DNA from 4 places in the Enterobacter sp. PL_is379 genome. Region 2 is predicted to be linked to each of the others. Evidence: predicted binding sites of a transcription regulator. Region 2 holds the regulator's gene; each other region holds the start of a gene.
The links. Region 2 encodes sigma-54, which starts transcription at its own class of promoters, with help from an activator protein. Its sites were predicted from a motif close to GTTGGCACANNTTTCGCTNT; they were not measured.

Region 1 (4,388 bases), on a different contig from region 2:
TCGATGAATTCCAGAGCCTGCTCCAGAGTCATCTTGATCGGTGGAACCAGAACCGTTGCTTCGTCAGTACCGGACGCACGCATGTTGGTCAGTTTCTTACCGGTCAGGCAGTTTACGGTCAGGTCGTTAGAACGACTGTGAATACCGATGATCTGGCCTTCATAAACTTCAGCACCGTGACCCAGGAACAGCTTACCGCGATCCTGCAGACCGAACAGCGCAAACGCAACCGCTTTACCCTGACCGTTGGAGATCAGCACGCCGTTGTTACGCTGGCCCACTTCGCCCGGACGAACGTCGTCGTAGTGGCTGAAGGTGGAGTACAGCAGACCGGTACCGGAGGTCATGGTCATGAACTCTGAACGGAAGCCGATCAGGCCACGGCTTGGGATCACGTAGTCGAGACGTACGCGGCCTTTGCCATCTGGATTCATGTTTTTCAGGTCGCCTTTACGCTCACCCAGAGCCTGCATCACAGAACCCTGGTGCTGCTCTTCAACGTCCAGCGTCACGTTTTCGAACGGCTCTTGTTTACGGCCGTCGATTTCGCGGAAGATTACTTTCGGACGGGAAACCGCCATTTCGAAACCTTCACGACGCATGTTTTCGATCAGAACAGACAGGTGCAGCTCACCACGACCCGAAACGCGGAATGCATCAGCGTCTTCGGTTTCTTCAACGCGCAGCGCAACGTTGTGCACCAGCTCTTTGTTCAGACGGTCAAGGATCTGACGAGAGGTAACGAACTTACCTTCTTTACCACAGAACGGAGAGGTGTTGACGTTGAAGAACATGGATACGGTTGGTTCATCAACGGACAGGGCTGGCAGCGCTTCGACGTTCTGCGGATCGCAGATGGTGTCGGAGATGTTCAGTTCACCCAGACCGGTGATAGCGATAATGTCGCCCGCTTCAGCGATGTCGCTCTCGATACGCTCAAGACCCAGGTGAGTCAGCACTTTACCAACTTTACCGTTACGGGTTTTGCCTTCGCTATCGATGATAGTAACCTGCTGGTTTGGCTTCACTTTACCGCGCTTGATACGACCAATGCCGATTACGCCAACGTAGTTGTTGTAGTCGAGCTGAGAGATCTGCATCTGCAGGGTACCGTCGAGATCGACGTTTGGCGCAGGAACACGGTCAACAATCGCCTGATACAGCGGGGTCATGTCTTCAGCCATGTCTTCGTGGTCCAGACCTGCGATACCGTTCAGCGCAGAGGCGTAAACGATAGGGAAGTCCAGCTGCTCGTCGGTCGCGTCGAGGTTAACGAACAGGTCGAAGACCTGGTCAACAACCCAGTCAGGACGCGCGCCAGGGCGGTCAACTTTGTTGATAACAACGATTGGCTTCAGACCATGGGCAAAAGCTTTTTTGGTCACGAAGCGCGTCTGTGGCATTGGGCCATCCATTGCGTCAACGACCAGCAGAACGGAGTCTACCATGGACATTACACGTTCAACTTCACCACCGAAGTCGGCGTGCCCTGGGGTATCAACGATGTTGATACGGTAGTCATTCCATTTAATCGCGGTGTTTTTCGCGAGGATGGTAATCCCACGCTCTTTCTCCAAATCGTTGGAGTCCATCACGCGTTCTTGGGTTTCGGCACGCGCATCAAACGTACCGGATTGCTGCAGCAGCTTGTCAACCAGGGTAGTTTTACCATGGTCTACGTGCGCGATGATGGCGATGTTACGCAAATTTTCGATCACAACTTTGCCTCAGGCATTTAGAAATAGCGCGTTATTGTACACGGATTAATCGCACTACAAAACAGGATCACAAACATCCCCCGCAAACAAGTCATGCAGGGATGCTTTGTGATCGCTTTCACGGAGCGGTAAAAGGGCACTTTAACGTAAATTGCACCAATATGGTGCTCAATGTTCACATTGAAGCACTATACTGGTGCAACAAATCCATCGTGGTGCAGCCCTTTTGCACTATGGTGCGCATGATAACGCCTTTTTGGGGTGTTTTAAAAGTTGGCACAGATTTCGCTTTATAAAAAATACATGGCACCAGCCAGTACAAACAGAAATTGAAGACCTCGTTACCACGACGACAATGACCAATCTGGAGAGTTAAGTATGTCCGCTGAACACGTTTTGACGATGCTGAACGAACATGAAGTGAAGTTTGTTGATCTGCGCTTCACCGATACCAAAGGTAAAGAACAGCACGTCACAATCCCTGCTCATCAGGTGAACGCCGAATTCTTCGAAGAAGGCAAAATGTTTGACGGCTCCTCCATTGGTGGCTGGAAAGGCATTAACGAATCCGACATGGTTCTGATGCCGGACGCGACCACTGCGCTCATTGACCCGTTCTTCGAAGAACCAACCCTGATCATCCGTTGCGACATCCTCGAGCCAGGCACGCTGCAGGGCTACGACCGTGACCCACGTTCTATCGCAAAACGTGCTGAAGAGTACCTGCGTTCTACCGGCATCGCAGACACCGTTCTGTTCGGACCAGAGCCAGAGTTCTTCCTGTTTGACGACATCCGTTTCGGCGCTTCAATTTCTGGTTCCCACGTGGCTATCGATGACATCGAAGGCGCATGGAACTCTTCCACCAAATACGAAGGTGGTAACAAAGGTCACCGTCCTGGCGTGAAAGGCGGTTACTTCCCGGTTCCTCCTGTCGATTCTTCACAGGACATCCGTTCTACCATGTGTATGATCATGGAAGAGATGGGCCTGGTTGTTGAAGCGCACCACCACGAAGTGGCGACTGCTGGCCAGAACGAAATCGCTACCCGCTTTAACACCATGACCAAGAAAGCGGATGAGATTCAGATTTACAAATACGTTGTGCACAACGTTGCGCACCGTTTCGGTAAAACCGCGACCTTCATGCCAAAACCAATGTTTGGCGATAACGGTTCCGGTATGCACTGCCACATGTCTCTGTCCAAGAACGGTACCAACCTGTTCTCTGGCGACAAATATGCCGGTCTGTCCGAGCAGGCGCTGCACTACATCGGTGGTGTTATCAAACACGCTAAAGCGATCAACGCCCTGGCGAACCCAACCACTAACTCCTACAAGCGTCTGGTCCCGGGCTACGAAGCGCCAGTGATGCTGGCCTACTCTGCACGTAACCGTTCTGCTTCTATCCGTATTCCGGTGGTGGCGTCTCCTAAAGCACGTCGTATCGAAGTGCGCTTCCCGGATCCAGCGGCTAACCCATACCTGTGCTTCGCAGCACTGCTGATGGCCGGTCTGGACGGTATTAAGAACAAGATCCACCCGGGCGAAGCGATGGACAAAAACCTGTACGACCTGCCGCCAGAAGAAGCGAAAGAGATCCCACAGGTTGCTGGCTCTCTGGAAGAAGCCCTGCAGGCGCTGGACGCAGACCGCGAGTTCCTGACTGCAGGTGGTGTGTTCACTGATGAAGCGATTGACGCTTACATCGCCCTGCGTATTGAAGAGAACGACCGTGTGCGTATGACGCCACACCCGGTTGAGTTCGAACTGTACTACAGCGTTTAATAAAGTTGTTTTACCCGGCGTGACAAGCGCCGGGGGTAGTTGCCGTGGAAACTTTTAGCCCATCTCCGGATGGGCTTTTTTCTCCACCAACAACCTGATCTCACGCGCTATTTACGCCGAAAACGCTATACTGCACTAAAACAGTGCAACAACTCCAGGAGACTGCTGAATGGCAACTGGCACGCTGCCCGATGCTGGGCAGATCCTCAATTCTTTGATTAACAGCATTTTGCTGGTCGATGACGAGCTGGCCGTTCATTACGCCAACCCGGCGGCGCAGCAGCTGCTCGCCCAAAGCGCACGTAAACTGTTCGGCACCCCGCTTCCTGAACTCCTGAGCTATTTTTCGCTGAATATTGGCCTGATGCAGGAAAGTTTGCAGGCTGGCCAGGGGTTTACCGATAACGAAGTGACGCTGGTGATCGACGGGCGCTCGCACATTCTGTCGTTGACCGCGCAGCGTCTTCCCGATGGGATGATCCTGCTGGAAATGGCGCCGATGGATAATCAGCGTCGACTGAGCCAGGAGCAGCTTCAGCATGCGCAGCAAATTGCCGCCCGTGACCTGGTGCGCGGTCTGGCGCATGAAATCAAAAACCCGTTGGGTGGGTTACGCGGCGCGGCGCAGCTTCTGACCAAGGCACTCCCCGATCCCGCGCTGGCGGAGTACACCAACGTCATCATTGAGCAGGCCGACCGTCTGCGAAATCTGGTAGACCGTCTTCTTGGTCCGCAGCAGCCGGGCATGCACGTCACTGAAAGCATCCATAAAGTGGCTGAACGGGTGGTGAAGCTCGTCTCAATGGAGCTGCCGGAGAACGTCACGCTGGTACGTGATTACGACCCAAGCCTGCCGGAACTGGCCCATGATCCGGACCAGAT
Region 2 (4,388 bases):
TGTGAACTTCTGTGTGCCGGTCGAGGAAGGCCGCGACGGGTTTATCCAGACCGGTCATGGGACGCAGCTTCGGATCCCAGTGCGGGTTAGGCAGGAAGCGCACGTCGAAAACGTAATCCGCATCAATCGGAATACCGTGCTTAAATCCGAAGGATTCGAACACCATCGTCAGCTCACGCTCGCGTTTACCCAACAACCGGGTACGCAGCATTTCCGCCAGCTCGTGAACGGACATCTCAGAGGTGTCGACAATCAGGTCGGCACGAGAGCGCAGCGGCTCCAGGAGGTCGCTCTCTTCATCGATCGCGCTCTCCAGAGAGAGGTTCTTACTGGAAAGCGGGTGCAAGCGACGGGTATCGCTGTAGCGGCGGATCAGCGTATTGCGGTCTGCATCAAGGAAAAGCAGCTGAGGCGAAAACGCATCAGGCAGGTTGCTCATGGCCTGCTCGAAGATCTCTGGCGATTCAGGCATGTTACGGACGTCGATGCTGACGGCGGCAGAGGTTTGTCTCTCCGCAAGCGTGCGGGCCAGGTCGGGCAATAACACGACCGGCAGGTTATCGACGCAGTAAAAACCCATGTCTTCCAGCGCGCGCAGAGCAACGGATTTCCCCGACCCTGAACGGCCACTGACAATCATCAGCACCATGTTCCGTTTCTCCTCAGGACAACAGATGTGAAGGCCATCTCCTGGTTATGCATCATCCTGATTGCCTTCTGCTTCAGTGATAATTTGATAGAGCTCTTCATCACTTTGAGCCGAGCGCAGTCGACGGCAAATGGTTTTGTCAGCCAGACGCTTGGCGACCAGCGACAGCGTATGCAGATGGGTTTTCGTCTGGTCAGCAGGCACCAGCAGCGCGAAGAGGAGATCGACGGGCTGGTTATCAATGGCATCGAAGGCGATGGGTGTTTCAAGTTGCACAAACACACCGACGGCACGCAGGGTATCCTCTTCCAGTTTGCCATGCGGGATCGCGATGCCGTTGCCGATACCGGTACTGCCCATCTTTTCACGGGTCAGAATCGCTTCGAACACCACCTGCGGCGGCAGGCCCAGCTGTTTTGCGGCCAGTTCACTGATGATCTCCAGCGCACGTTTTTTGCTCTGGCAGTGAACCGCACTGCGGGTACATTCCTGGTTAAGGACATTGCTCAGTTGAAGAGCGGAATCGTTGTTCATCATAATTTCACCTAAGCGCTAACTGTACAAATGGCCTGTTGTGTTTCACAACAGGCCGTCCTGCACCCGTTAACTGCCCGGACAATTAGTGTTGTTTCAGTTTATCTTTATGTTTATTGAGCTGTCGCGCAAGCTTATCAATTAAGCCGTCGATAGCAGCGTACATGTCTTGCCCTTCCGCACTGGCATGCAGTTCACCCCCGTTAACATGCAGGGTGGCATCCGAGATATGAGTCACTTTCTCCACTTTCAACACAATATAGACCTGATTGATCCTTTCGAAATACTGCTCGAGTTTTGCAAACTTCGCGTTCACAAAGTCGCGTAAAGCCTCAGTAATTTCGACGTTTTGTCCAGTGATGTTGAGCTGCATAGTGTCTTCCTTATCGGTTGTGTCAGACCAGCTGTTTACGCTGGTTGGACGGCGGAATGGATAAAGACTCTCGATACTTCGCAACAGTACGACGTGCCACCATAATACCCTGATCGGACAGCATGGTGGTTAACTTACTGTCGCTTAGTGGCTTCGCGGGATTCTCCGCGGCGATCAACTTCTTCACCAGGGCACGAATGGCCGTTGACGACGCTTCACCGCCGCCCTCGGTATTTACATGGCTGGAGAAGAAATACTTAAGCTCAAAAATACCGCGTGGACTGTGCAGATACTTCTGCGTGGTGACACGGGAAATGGTTGATTCATGCATTTCGACGGCCTGGGCGATATCCGCCAGTACCATCGGTTTCATATACTCTTCGCCCTGCTCAAAGAAGGCCTGCTGCTGTTCGACAATACAGCGGCTGACGCGTAGCAGCGTATCATTTCGGCTCTCCAGACTTTTGATCAGCCATCGCGCTTCCTGCAAATTGCTACGAATATATTGATTGTCGGAGTCGTTACGCACGCTGGTGCACATGGAGGCATACTGCTGGTTGATTTGCAGGCGAGGGATGCTGTCTGAATTCAGTTCAACGACCCAGCGGCCATTGTGTTTTCTGACCAGCACATCCGGGATGACGTACTCGGGCTCGCTGGTCTGGATCGACTGTCCCGGGCGCGGATCGAGCGACTGGATCAGATTCACCGCTTCTTTCAGCACTTCTTCCTTCAGGCGCGTGACGCGCATCAGGGAGCGGAAATCGTGGTTCGCCAGCAGATCCAGATGATCGCTGATGATTAAGCGCGCCTCGTCGAGCCACGGCGTCTCTTTGCTGAACTGAGAAAGCTGGATCAGCAGGCAGTCGCGCAGATCTTTTGCGGCCACGCCTACCGGATCGAAACGCTGGATGCGCTTCAGAACGGCTTCAACTTCCTCAAGCTCTATCTCGTCGTCGCCCATGCTTTCCAGAATATCGTCCAGCGTGACGGTCAAATAGCCGGTGTCGTCAACGGCATCGACAATTGAGGTGGCAATCGCGCGGTCGGTATCGGAGAAGGGAGTGAGCTCCACCTGCCACATCAGGTAATCCTGCAGTGACTGGGTGGTTTCGCCCTGATAGACCGGTAGCTCATCATCCTGGTAGTCTGCACGCGTACCGGAAGGGGTTCCGGCGGTGTAGATTTCATCCCAGCTGGCATCCAGCGGAAGCTCGTCCGGCATCTCTTTTTGTTCGAGTGCATCCGCGGTGTCGAGCGCTTCTGTATCCTGCGATTGCTGGGTATCTACCTCGTCATGAAGATCGGTTTGTTCCAGTAGGGGGTTGCTGTCCAGCGCCTGCTGGAGCTCCTGCTGAAGTTCTAACGTGGACAGTTGCAACAGGCGAATTGCCTGCTGTAGCTGCGGCGTCATCGCCAGTTGTTGGCTGAGCCTTAATTGCAAACCTTGCTTCATGTTCAGAGCATTTTTCTCCGGTTCGGCGTTACGTTACCTCTACCCTATCAGAGTCTGAAGTCTTCCCCAAGATAGACGCGCTTAACATGATCGTCTTCGAGGATCTGCTGTGGCGTACCGTGGGCGATCAGATTGCCCTGGCTCACAATATACGCGCGTTCACACACGGCCAGCGTTTCACGGACGTTGTGGTCGGTGATCAGTACGCCAAGCCCGCTGTCACGCAGGTGTTCAATGATACGTTTAATGTCGATAACCGAGATTGGGTCAACGCCCGCAAACGGTTCATCCAGAAGGATAAACTTCGGGTTTGCGGCCAGCGCACGGGCAATCTCAACACGACGGCGTTCGCCCCCGGAGAGAGCCTGACCGAGGCTGTCGCGCAGATGCTCAATGTGGAACTCTTCCATCAGCTCGTTGGCACGATCCTGACGCTGTTCGCTGGTCAGATCGTTACGAATTTGTAGGACCGCCATCAGGTTATCGTAAACGCTAAGACGACGGAAAATGGAGGCTTCCTGCGGCAGGTAGCCGATCCCGCGACGTGCGCGTGCGTGCAGCGGCAGAAGACTGATGTCTTCATCGTCAATGACAATGTTGCCGGCATCGCGCGGCACAATGCCAACGACCATGTAGAAAGTGGTGGTTTTACCCGCACCGTTAGGGCCAAGCAGCCCTACAATTTCGCCGGAGTTGACGGTCAGACTGACATCTTCTACGACACGGCGGCCCTTATAGGCCTTCGCGAGATTTTTTGCAGTTAATGTTGCCATAACGAATTAGTTACTCTTCTTCTGTGCCGGGGCCTGGCCTTTGCCTTTGTCCTGCAGCTGCGACGGAACCAGTACGGTGGTGACGCGTTTGCCTTTCTCGCTGGAGGCCTGCATTTTTTGCTCTTTTACCAGATAGGTAATCTGGTCGCCGGTAATGTTGCTGTCCAGCTGTTCCAGGTACGCATTACCGGTCAGGATGACCAGGTCCTTCGCCAGCTCATAGTGCATGTGCGTAGCGTGACCTTTCACCGGCTTGCCGTTGTCCTGCATCTGATAGAAGGTGGCCGGGTTACCGTAACCATCAATGATCTCTTTGCCCTGCTCGCCACCCGGACGGGTCACGACCACTTTGTCGGCGTTGATTTTGATGGTGCCCTGAGTCATGACGACGTTACCCGTGAAGGTGACGACGTTGCCCTGCATATCGAGAGACTGGGTATCGGACTCGATATGGATCGGTTGGTCGGTATCGCCCGTTACAGCAAGCGCGGGGAGACTGGTCGCCAGCATCGCGCTGGCGATAATTACTTTAAGGCTGAGTTTGTTTGTTTTGAATTTCATAGGAGGTTCTAACCTTTTCAATCAGCTCGGCGTTTTTGCTGC
Region 3 (4,388 bases), on a different contig from region 2:
ACATTACCCCTGCGACGGGCGCCATCTTCTTTGCGCTCATCGGCGGCGGCGTGGTCTGCGTGGGCACATCCCTGGTCGATCTGTTTAACCGTTTTCTGTTCAGCGCTAAAATTCTCTTCCTGATTGTCATGCTGGTGCTGCTGGCGCCGCACGTGCACAAGGTTAACCTGCTGACGCTGCCGCTGGAAAAAGGGCTGGCGCTCTCCGCGATCCCGGTCATTTTCACCTCGTTTGGCTTCCACGGCAGCGTGCCGAGCATCGTCAGCTATATGAACGGCGATATCCGAAAACTGCGCCGCGTCTTTGTTATCGGCAGCGCGATCCCGCTGATTGCCTATATTTTCTGGCAGCTGGTGACGCTGGGCAGCATTGACTCTTCAACCTTTATTGGGCTGATGGCGCAACACGCTGGCCTGAACGGTTTTCTGCTGGCACTGCGCGAGGTCGTCACCTCCCCACACGTGGAGCTGGCGGTACACCTGTTTGCCGACCTGGCGCTGGCAACTTCGTTCCTGGGCGTGGCGCTCGGCCTGTTTGATTATCTGGCCGACCTGTTCCAGCGCCGCAATACCGCGGCCGGACGGTTACAGACGGGCGCAATCACCTTCCTGCCGCCGCTGGCGTTCGCGCTGTTTTATCCGCGCGGATTTGTGATGGCGCTGGGGTACGCAGGGGTAGCGCTGTCGATCCTTGCCCTCCTCCTCCCTTCCCTGCTGGCATGGAAAAGCCGTCAGCAGCATCCTCAGCAAGGGTATCGCGTGGCGGGCGGAAAACCGCTGCTGTGCGTTGTGTTTGGCTGCGGGGTGGTGATTATTCTGGTGCAGGTGTTGATTGCAGCCGGGATGCTGCCGGAAGTGGGTTAAATAAAAAAAGGGGCTGTCATCAGCCCCTTTTTTATCAGTGCAAACAGCAGCTCTTAAACTTCTTCCCGCTGCCGCAAGGACACGGATCGTTACGCCCGACCTTTGTGCCGTTCACAATCGGCTTCTTCGCTTCCGGCTGCTGCGGGTTGTTTACCCAGTATTGATATAAACGCAGTGCCGCAGGCTGGATGCTCTCGATGCTGGCGATGTACTCCTCTTCGGACAGTTCATCCAGCTTTTCGCTGTTCTCTTCCGTTCCGTGCAGCGCAATCACTTCAAGATCGGCCTTCAGGGCTTCCGGCAAGGCTGACCAGTCCGTCAGCGCCACGCCGCGCATATAGCCGTAGCACCACTCTTCCACTACGGTATAGCTCTCACCGTCAACGTCGTTATAGCCAAACATCGGTTCGAACTGATCCGGGTATTCACTCAGGCGTTCGGCAATATCGTTCATGTGCTTAAAGCAGAGATCGATAAAACGGTTCATTTCCCGATCGTTTTTCCAGCGCGGAATGTACTTCTCGCCACCCCAAACCGCCACCAGCCAGGCATCTGGCTCAACGACAACAGGACCGGAAAGCACTGCGGTAAGCATGCCGTCCAGTTCGGACACGTCAATTACGGACGCGTCATCATGACCGTAAGACATTAACGTCTCTTCAAGCCACGCCATTTCGCTTTCATTCAATGGGCCTTCAGTCATCGCTGATACTCCTGCAAAAAAGGAAACGATCCTAACACATATCTCACCCCTCTCCGGGCTGAAGTTTAGGTCTTTATTGCTGCAAAAACGTGCAAACCGTGAGCTTTGCACAACTTATGGGCTTTATTGTTAACGATATGTGATCTCCGCTGTAATTTCTTCTCCTCCCGCAAGGCGGCATAACGCGGCGCTCTATACTCAAACATGTCGCATGCTCGTCAATGGGTTAACCATTCTGGCAACGTTTTTGCTTAACGTTCTTCGCGCGTCCCTGCGCAGGGAAATCTCGCCGTAATATGCAGGATGCCGTCTGTATCTTGTTCGTTTAGTGCATTTTGTTCTTGCTCGTGTTTCGGATTGGCTGCGCCGTCGGGCGTTCGGGTTTACGCCGTGGTGCAAAAACCTCTTTGCTAAGGAACATAATAATGTCGCTGAAATTTATCAGAACTCCTCTTTCTCTTGTGTTGGCCGGTTGCCTGGTGACGGCGTTTTCCGCCCGGGCAGATATTGTGATTGGCGTGGCCGGACCGTTCACGGGTCCGAACGCCACCTATGGCGATCAGTACTGGCACGGCGCTACGCAGGCCGCTGAAGACATTAATGCCGCAGGCGGCATTAACGGTGAGAAAATCAAACTGGTTCAGGGGGATGATGCCTGCGAGCCCAAGCAGGCCGTGGCCGTCGCCAACCGTTTAGTTGACCAGGATAAAGTCAACGCCGTGGTCGGCCATTTCTGCTCCTCTTCCACCATGCCCGCATCCGAGGTGTATAGCGACGCAGGCATTATTGCGATTACCCCCGGCTCAACTAACCCGCTGATCACCGAACGCGGCATGAGCGATATGTTCCGCATGTGCGGCCGCGACGACCAGCAGGGTCAGGTTGCCAGCGACTTTATCATCGACAAGCTGAAAGCCAAACGTGTGGTGATCATTCACGACAAAGACACCTATGGTCAGGGTCTGGCTGACGCCACCAAAGCGGCACTGGCGAAACGCGGGGTTCAGGATGTGATGTACGAGGGGTTATCCCGCGGTGAAAAAGACTTTAACGCGCTGGTCACCAAGATCGGCGCGCAAAAACCGGACGTCGTGTTCTTCGGTGGCTGTCACCCGGAAGCCGGTCCGCTGGTTCGCCAGATGCGTGAGCAGGGCGTACAGGCAAAATTCTTCTCCGGGGACTGCATCGTCAACGAGGAGATGGTGACCGCCGCGGGCGGCCCGCAGTATACCAATGGCATTTACATGACCTTCGGTAAAGACCCGCGCCTGATCCCGGACGGCAAAGCGGTTATAGAGAAATTCCGCGCCGGTAAATTCGAGCCGGAAGGTTACACCCTCTACTCCTATGCCTCCGTACAGGCCATTGCCGCGGCCTTCAAGGCCACCGGCGGCAAGGACTCCGCCAAAGCCAGCGAGTGGCTAAAGGCCAATTCCGTCGACACGGTGATGGGCAAAAAAGCCTGGGACAGCAAAGGCGATCTGAAGGTCTCTGACTACGTGGTTTACCAGTGGGACGACAAAGGGAAATATAAGGAAGTTCAGTAACGGGACGGAGTCACGCTCAACGTCGACGGGCTCGCCCGTCGGCGCGTAATAAACATCAGGCTGCGCGGCTCGCGCAGCCTATAAAACGAGCGCGCTAAGATGAGTACATTCTTCCTGCAACAGTTAATTAATGGCTTAACGCTGGGTTCCGTCTACGGCCTGATCGCCATCGGCTACACCATGGTGTACGGCATTATCGGGATGATCAATTTCGCCCACGGCGAAGTGTATATGATTTCCGCCTATCTCTGCGCCATTGGCCTGGCGCTGCTCTCGTTCTTCGGCCTGCAGTCCTTCCCGCTGCTGATCCTCGGCACGCTGGTGTTCACCATTGTGGTCACCGGGGTGTACGGCTGGACTATCGAGCGTATCGCCTACAAACCGCTGCGCAACTCCACCCGCCTGGCGCCGCTGATCTCCGCCATCGGAATGTCGCTTATCCTGCAAAACTACGCCCAGCTGAGCCAGGGCCCGCGCCAGCAAGGGGTGCCAACCATGCTGGACGGCGTTATTCGCCTGCATCTGGGCGAAGGGTTCGTGCAGATAACCTACACCAAAGTGTTTATCCTGGTTGCCTCGTTTGCCGGCATGCTGGTGCTCACCTGGATAATCAACCGTACCCGGCTGGGGCGGATGTGCCGTGCGGTCCAGCAGGATCGCAAAATGGCCTCCATTCTGGGCATTAATACCGACCGGATTATTTCGCTGGTCTTTGTCATCGGCGCGGCGATGGCGGGCCTGGCGGGGGTGCTGATCACCATGAACTACGGCACCTTTGATTTCTACGTCGGGTTCGTGATCGGCATTAAAGCTTTTACTGCAGCAGTACTCGGCGGCATCGGCTCCCTTCCCGGCGCGATGCTCGGTGGCCTTATCCTGGGCGTGGCGGAAGCGCAGTTCTCGGGCATGGTGAACTCGGACTATAAAGATGTCTTCTCGTTCGGCCTGCTGGTCATGATCCTTATTTTCCGTCCTCAGGGCCTGCTTGGACGCCCGATTGTGGCCAAAGTGTGAGGCAGAGAATGATGACATCACACGGTTTTTCACTTAAACGCTGCATTCTGGACGCGATTTTTTCCGGGCTGATTGCGCTGATTATCTTCGGCCCCATCGCGGGCGTGGTGCTGGACGGGTACAGCTTTAACTTCGCCGGGCAGCGACTGGCCTGGATGGTTGGCATCGTCATGCTCGGACGCTTTCTGTTGAGCGCCTTTTTAGGTACCGCCCCGGGGGCCCGTTTCCAGGCGCGCTTCGAGGCCGATAGCGCGGGCGTAT
Region 4 (4,388 bases), on a different contig from region 2:
ATGGGCGACGCGCTGGCGATGGCGGTAATGCAGGCGCGCGGGTTTAACGAAGAAGATTTCGCCCGCTCGCATCCGGCGGGGGCGCTCGGGGCGCGCCTGCTCAACAAGGTCCACCACCTGATGCGCACAGAAGATGCGATTCCACAGGTCAAACTCAATACCAGCGTCATGGACGCGATGCTGGAGCTCAGCCGCACCGGTCTGGGGCTGGTGGCGGTGTGCGACGACGACGGGTACGTCAAAGGCGTATTCACTGACGGCGACCTGCGCCGCTGGCTGGTGGGCGGTGGCAAGCTGGAAACCAAAGTGTCGGACGCCATGACCCAGGGCGGGCTGACGCTGAACGCCGAGAGCCGCGCCATTGAAGCCAAAGAGGTGCTGATGAAGCGCAAAATCACCGCCGCACCGGTGGTGGATGACGCCGGCAGGCTGTGCGGCGCCATCAACCTGCAGGATTTCTATCAGGCCGGGATTATCTAACCCTTCAGCCCGAGACGCTTCGCCAGCCGGTGCAGGTTGGCGACGTCCATCTCCAGCGCCCGGGCGCACGCCGCCCAGTTGCGGTTATTCTGATCCAGCGCGCGGATAATCATCTGACGCTGAAACGTCTCCGTGGCTTCACGCAGATTTTCATTCGCTATTTCTGGCGCCGCCTGCACGACAGCCGGTGCGGTTTCATCCTGCAGCGAAAAATGCCGCGCGTGGATCACCACTTCGTCACCCGAGCGCGTCGCCCGCGCCAGTACCACCGCACGGTGGATCGCATGCTCCAGCTCGCGCACGTTGCCCGGCCAGCCGTAGCTCAACAGATGCGCCCTCGCCCCCGGGCTCAGCACCACGCGGGAAAGCCCCATCCGGAGACGGCACTGCTCGCAGAAATAGCCCGCCAGCAGCACCACGTCGTCCCCGCGCTCGCGCAGCGGCGGCACGGTAAGTGGGAACACGCTCAGGCGGTGGAACAGGTCGGCGCGGAACTGCCCGGCCAGCACCGCTTCACGCAGGTCACGGTTGGTCGCCGCCAGCACGCGAACGTCCACTCTGTGACTGCGGTCATCCCCCACGCGCTGGATGTCGCCGTACTGCAGCACGCGCAGCAGCTTGGCCTGTAACGAAAGGGAAAGCTCACCAATCTCATCCAGAAACAGCGTGCCGTTATCGGCCATTTCAAACTTGCCGCTGCGGTTGCTGATGGCCCCGGTAAACGCTCCCTTAACGTGACCAAACAGCTCGCTTTCCGCCACGCTCTCCGGCAGCGCGGCGCAGTTGAGGTACACCAGCGGGTTAATCGCGCGCGGCGAGGCTTCGTGAATGGATTTCGCCACCAGCTCCTTGCCGGTGCCGGTCTCCCCGAAGATCAGCACGTTCAAATCGGACGCGGCAACAATCTCAATCTCTTTTTTGAGCTGAGCCATGCCCGGCGAGAGGCCAATCATCTCTGTGTGCGTTATCTGCTCAAACGCCGCCGGGCTGCCGGGAAGAATATTCTGGCTCTCCAGCTGTTCAATCAGCAGCGCGTTGTTAAGCGCCCCGGCGGCCAGCGCCGCAATGAGGCGCAACTCTTCATCGCTGAAAGTATCGAACTGGTCCGGCGACAGGCCGTCGAGGGTCAGCGCCCCAATCAGGTTTTGCCCGGCAAACAGCGGCAGGCCGATACAGGCGTGCACCTTCAGGCTCTCCTGGCCGGGAATAAGCCCGTCGTACGGATCGGGCAAGTCGCTGTCCGCCGGGAAGCGCACCACGTCACCCGCGCGGGCGATAGTTTCCAGACGCGGATGGCCTTCAAGGGTAAAGCGCCGTCCGAGCACGTCCTTCGCCAGCCCGTCGATCGCCAGGGGAATAAACTGCCGTCCTTCGTAGCGCAGCAGCGCCGAGGCGTCGCACGCCAGCACGTGGCGCAGCGTGGAGATCAGCCGCTGAAAGCGGTCCTGATGGCCGATACCGGTTTGCAGCTCAATGGCGATCTTCGCCAGCACGTCTACGGAAAAGCTCATGTCTGCCTCGCTGTCATTTTGACAATGCATGTTGTCATAATGACACTGTTTTGAGTAGTCATAATGACTACCAATTACGGATCATAAAAAAATTAATTAAGTAAAATCAATAAATTAAAAGTTGGCACGCAACTTGATAAAAGCAAACCATCTTATTTGAAAATGCTGTATTACGTAGAGGTTGCTATGTCTATTCTGGTTAAAAATAACATTCATTGGGTCGGTCAACGTGACTGGGAAGTGCGCGATTTCCACGGGACGGAATACAAAACGCTGCGCGGCAGCAGCTACAACAGCTATCTCATCCGCGAAGGAAAAAACGTGCTGATCGATACCGTCGATCACAAGTTCAGCCGCGAGTTCGTGCAGAACCTGCGCAGCGAAATCGATCTCGACGCCATCGATTACATCATCATCAACCACGCGGAAGAAGATCACGCCGGGGCGCTGACCGAGCTGATGTCTTACATCCCGAACACACCTGTCTACTGCACCACCAACGCCATCGACTCGATCAACGGCCACCACCACCATCCGGAGTGGAACTTCCACACCGTGAAAACCGGCGACGCGCTGGATATCGGTAATGGCAAGCAGCTGATCTTCGTGGAAACCCCGATGCTGCACTGGCCGGACAGCATGATGACCTACATGACCGGTGACGCGGTGCTGTTCAGCAACGACGCCTTCGGCCAGCACTACTGCGACGAACGTTTGTTTAATGACGAAGTGGATCAGACAGAGCTGTTCGAGCAGTGCCAGCGGTACTATGCCAACATCCTGACCCCGTTCAGCCGCCTGGTCACGCCAAAAATCACCGAAATCCTCGGCTTCAACCTGCCGGTGGAGATGATTGCCACCTCCCACGGCGTGGTGTGGCGTGAAAACCCCACCCAGATCGTCGAGCTGTACCTGAAGTGGGCGGCGGACTATCAGGAAGACCGCATCACTATTTTCTACGACACCATGTCCAACAACACCCGCATGATGGCGGACGCCATTGCCCAGGGCATCAACGAAGTGGACCCGAACGTGGCGGTGAAAATCTTCAATGTGGCGCGCAGCGATAAGAATGAGGTGTTAACCAACGTGTTCCGCTCTAAGGGCGTGCTGGTGGGCACCTCCACCATGAACAACGTGATGATGCCGAAAATTGCCGGTCTGGTAGAAGAGATGACAGGCCTGCGCTTCCGTAACAAACGCGCCAGCGCCTTTGGCTCCCACGGCTGGAGCGGCGGCGCGGTAGACCGCCTCTCCACCCGCTTACAGGATGCGGGCTTTGAGATGTCCATGAGCCTGAAGGCCAAGTGGCGCCCGGATATCGACGCCCTGGAGATCTGTCGCCAGCACGGTCGCGACATTGCCCGTCAGTGGGCGCTCGCTCCGCTGCCGGAAGTGGCGGCAAAAGCACCCGAACAGCAGGAAGCCTGCGCCTGTGCCGCCGCGGCAGCCGCCGATCTCGGCCCGCGCATGCAGTGCAGCGTCTGCCAGTGGATTTACGATCCTGACCTGGGCGAACCGCTGCAGGATGTTGCCCCGGGCACGCCGTGGCGCGACGTGCCGGACAATTTCCTCTGCCCGGAATGTTCCCTCGGTAAGGACGTCTTTGACGAACTGGGTACGGAGGCAAAATGAGCAACGGTATCGTCATCATCGGCTCGGGCTTTGCCGCCCGTCAGCTGGTGAAAAACATCCGCAAGCAAGATGCCAGCGTGCCGCTGACGGTGATTGCCGCCGACAGCATGGACGAGTACAACAAGCCTGATCTAAGCCACGTCATCAGCCAGAATCAGCGCGCCGAAGACCTCACCCGCCAGACGGCGGGGGAGTTCGCTGAACAGTTCAACCTGCGTCTGTTTCCGTACACCTGGGTCACCGATATCGACGCCGCCGCCCGCGTGGTGAAAGCAAAAGAGAAGACCTGGCAGTACGACAGGCTGGTGCTGGCCACGGGTGCCTCTGCTTTCGTGCCGCCGATTGAGGGGCACGAGCTGATGCTCACCCTCAACAGCCAGCAGGCGTATCAGGCCAGCGAAACGGCGCTTCGCGACGCACAGCGGGTAATGATTGTCGGCGGGGGGCTGATCGGCACCGAGCTGGCGATGGATTTCTGCCGGGCGGGCAAATCGGTGACCCTGGTCGACCATGCGGCGAGCATTCTGTCGGCGCTGATGCCCGCAGAAGTAAGCAGTCGCTTACAGCATCGTCTGACCGACATGGGGGTGCATCTGCTGCTGAAATCGCAGCTGCAAAGCCTGCGCAAAACCGAAGGCGGTATTCGTGCCACGCTCGACCGCAGCCGCAGCATTGAGGTGGATGTGGTTATCGCGGCGACGGGCCTGCGCCCGGAAACTGCGCTGGCGCATCGTGCAGGCGCCGAAACAGGCCGTGGCGTGA

Region 1: a site for sigma-54 is predicted at 1,991-2,010, ahead of glnA (glutamate--ammonia ligase). Genes of this name have one in related genera too.
Region 3: a site for sigma-54 is predicted at 1,801-1,820, ahead of AC0TOY_RS09875 (branched-chain amino acid ABC transporter substrate-binding protein). Genes of this name have one in related genera too.
Region 4: a site for sigma-54 is predicted at 2,112-2,131, ahead of norV (anaerobic nitric oxide reductase flavorubredoxin). Genes of this name have one in related genera too.

What each region holds. Positions count from the first base shown of each region.
Region 1 is NZ_JBVPGT010000021.1:13,135-17,522, reverse strand. It holds gene typA (ribosome-dependent GTPase TypA) at 1-1,718, opposite strand, end outside; gene glnA (glutamate--ammonia ligase) at 2,097-3,506, shown strand; gene glnL (nitrogen regulation protein NR(II)) at 3,676-4,388, shown strand, end outside.
Region 2 is NZ_JBVPGT010000024.1:77,929-82,316, forward strand. It holds gene rapZ (RNase adapter RapZ) at 1-649, opposite strand, end outside; gene ptsN (PTS IIA-like nitrogen regulatory protein PtsN) at 695-1,186, opposite strand; gene hpf (ribosome hibernation promoting factor) at 1,269-1,556, opposite strand; gene rpoN (RNA polymerase factor sigma-54) at 1,579-3,012, opposite strand; gene lptB (LPS export ABC transporter ATP-binding protein) at 3,060-3,785, opposite strand; gene lptA (lipopolysaccharide ABC transporter substrate-binding protein LptA) at 3,792-4,346, opposite strand; gene lptC (LPS export ABC transporter periplasmic protein LptC) at 4,315-4,388, opposite strand, start outside.
Region 3 is NZ_JBVPGT010000027.1:91,940-96,327, reverse strand. It holds gene tyrP (tyrosine transporter TyrP) at 1-863, shown strand, start outside; gene AC0TOY_RS09880 (YecA/YgfB family protein) at 898-1,566, opposite strand; gene AC0TOY_RS09875 (branched-chain amino acid ABC transporter substrate-binding protein) at 1,992-3,113, shown strand; gene AC0TOY_RS09870 (ABC transporter permease subunit) at 3,213-4,127, shown strand; gene livM (high-affinity branched-chain amino acid ABC transporter permease LivM) at 4,139-4,388, shown strand, end outside.
Region 4 is NZ_JBVPGT010000031.1:373,327-377,714, reverse strand. It holds gene gutQ (arabinose-5-phosphate isomerase GutQ) at 1-480, shown strand, start outside; gene norR (nitric oxide reductase transcriptional regulator NorR) at 477-1,991, opposite strand; gene norV (anaerobic nitric oxide reductase flavorubredoxin) at 2,178-3,626, shown strand; gene norW (NADH:flavorubredoxin reductase NorW) at 3,623-4,388, shown strand, end outside.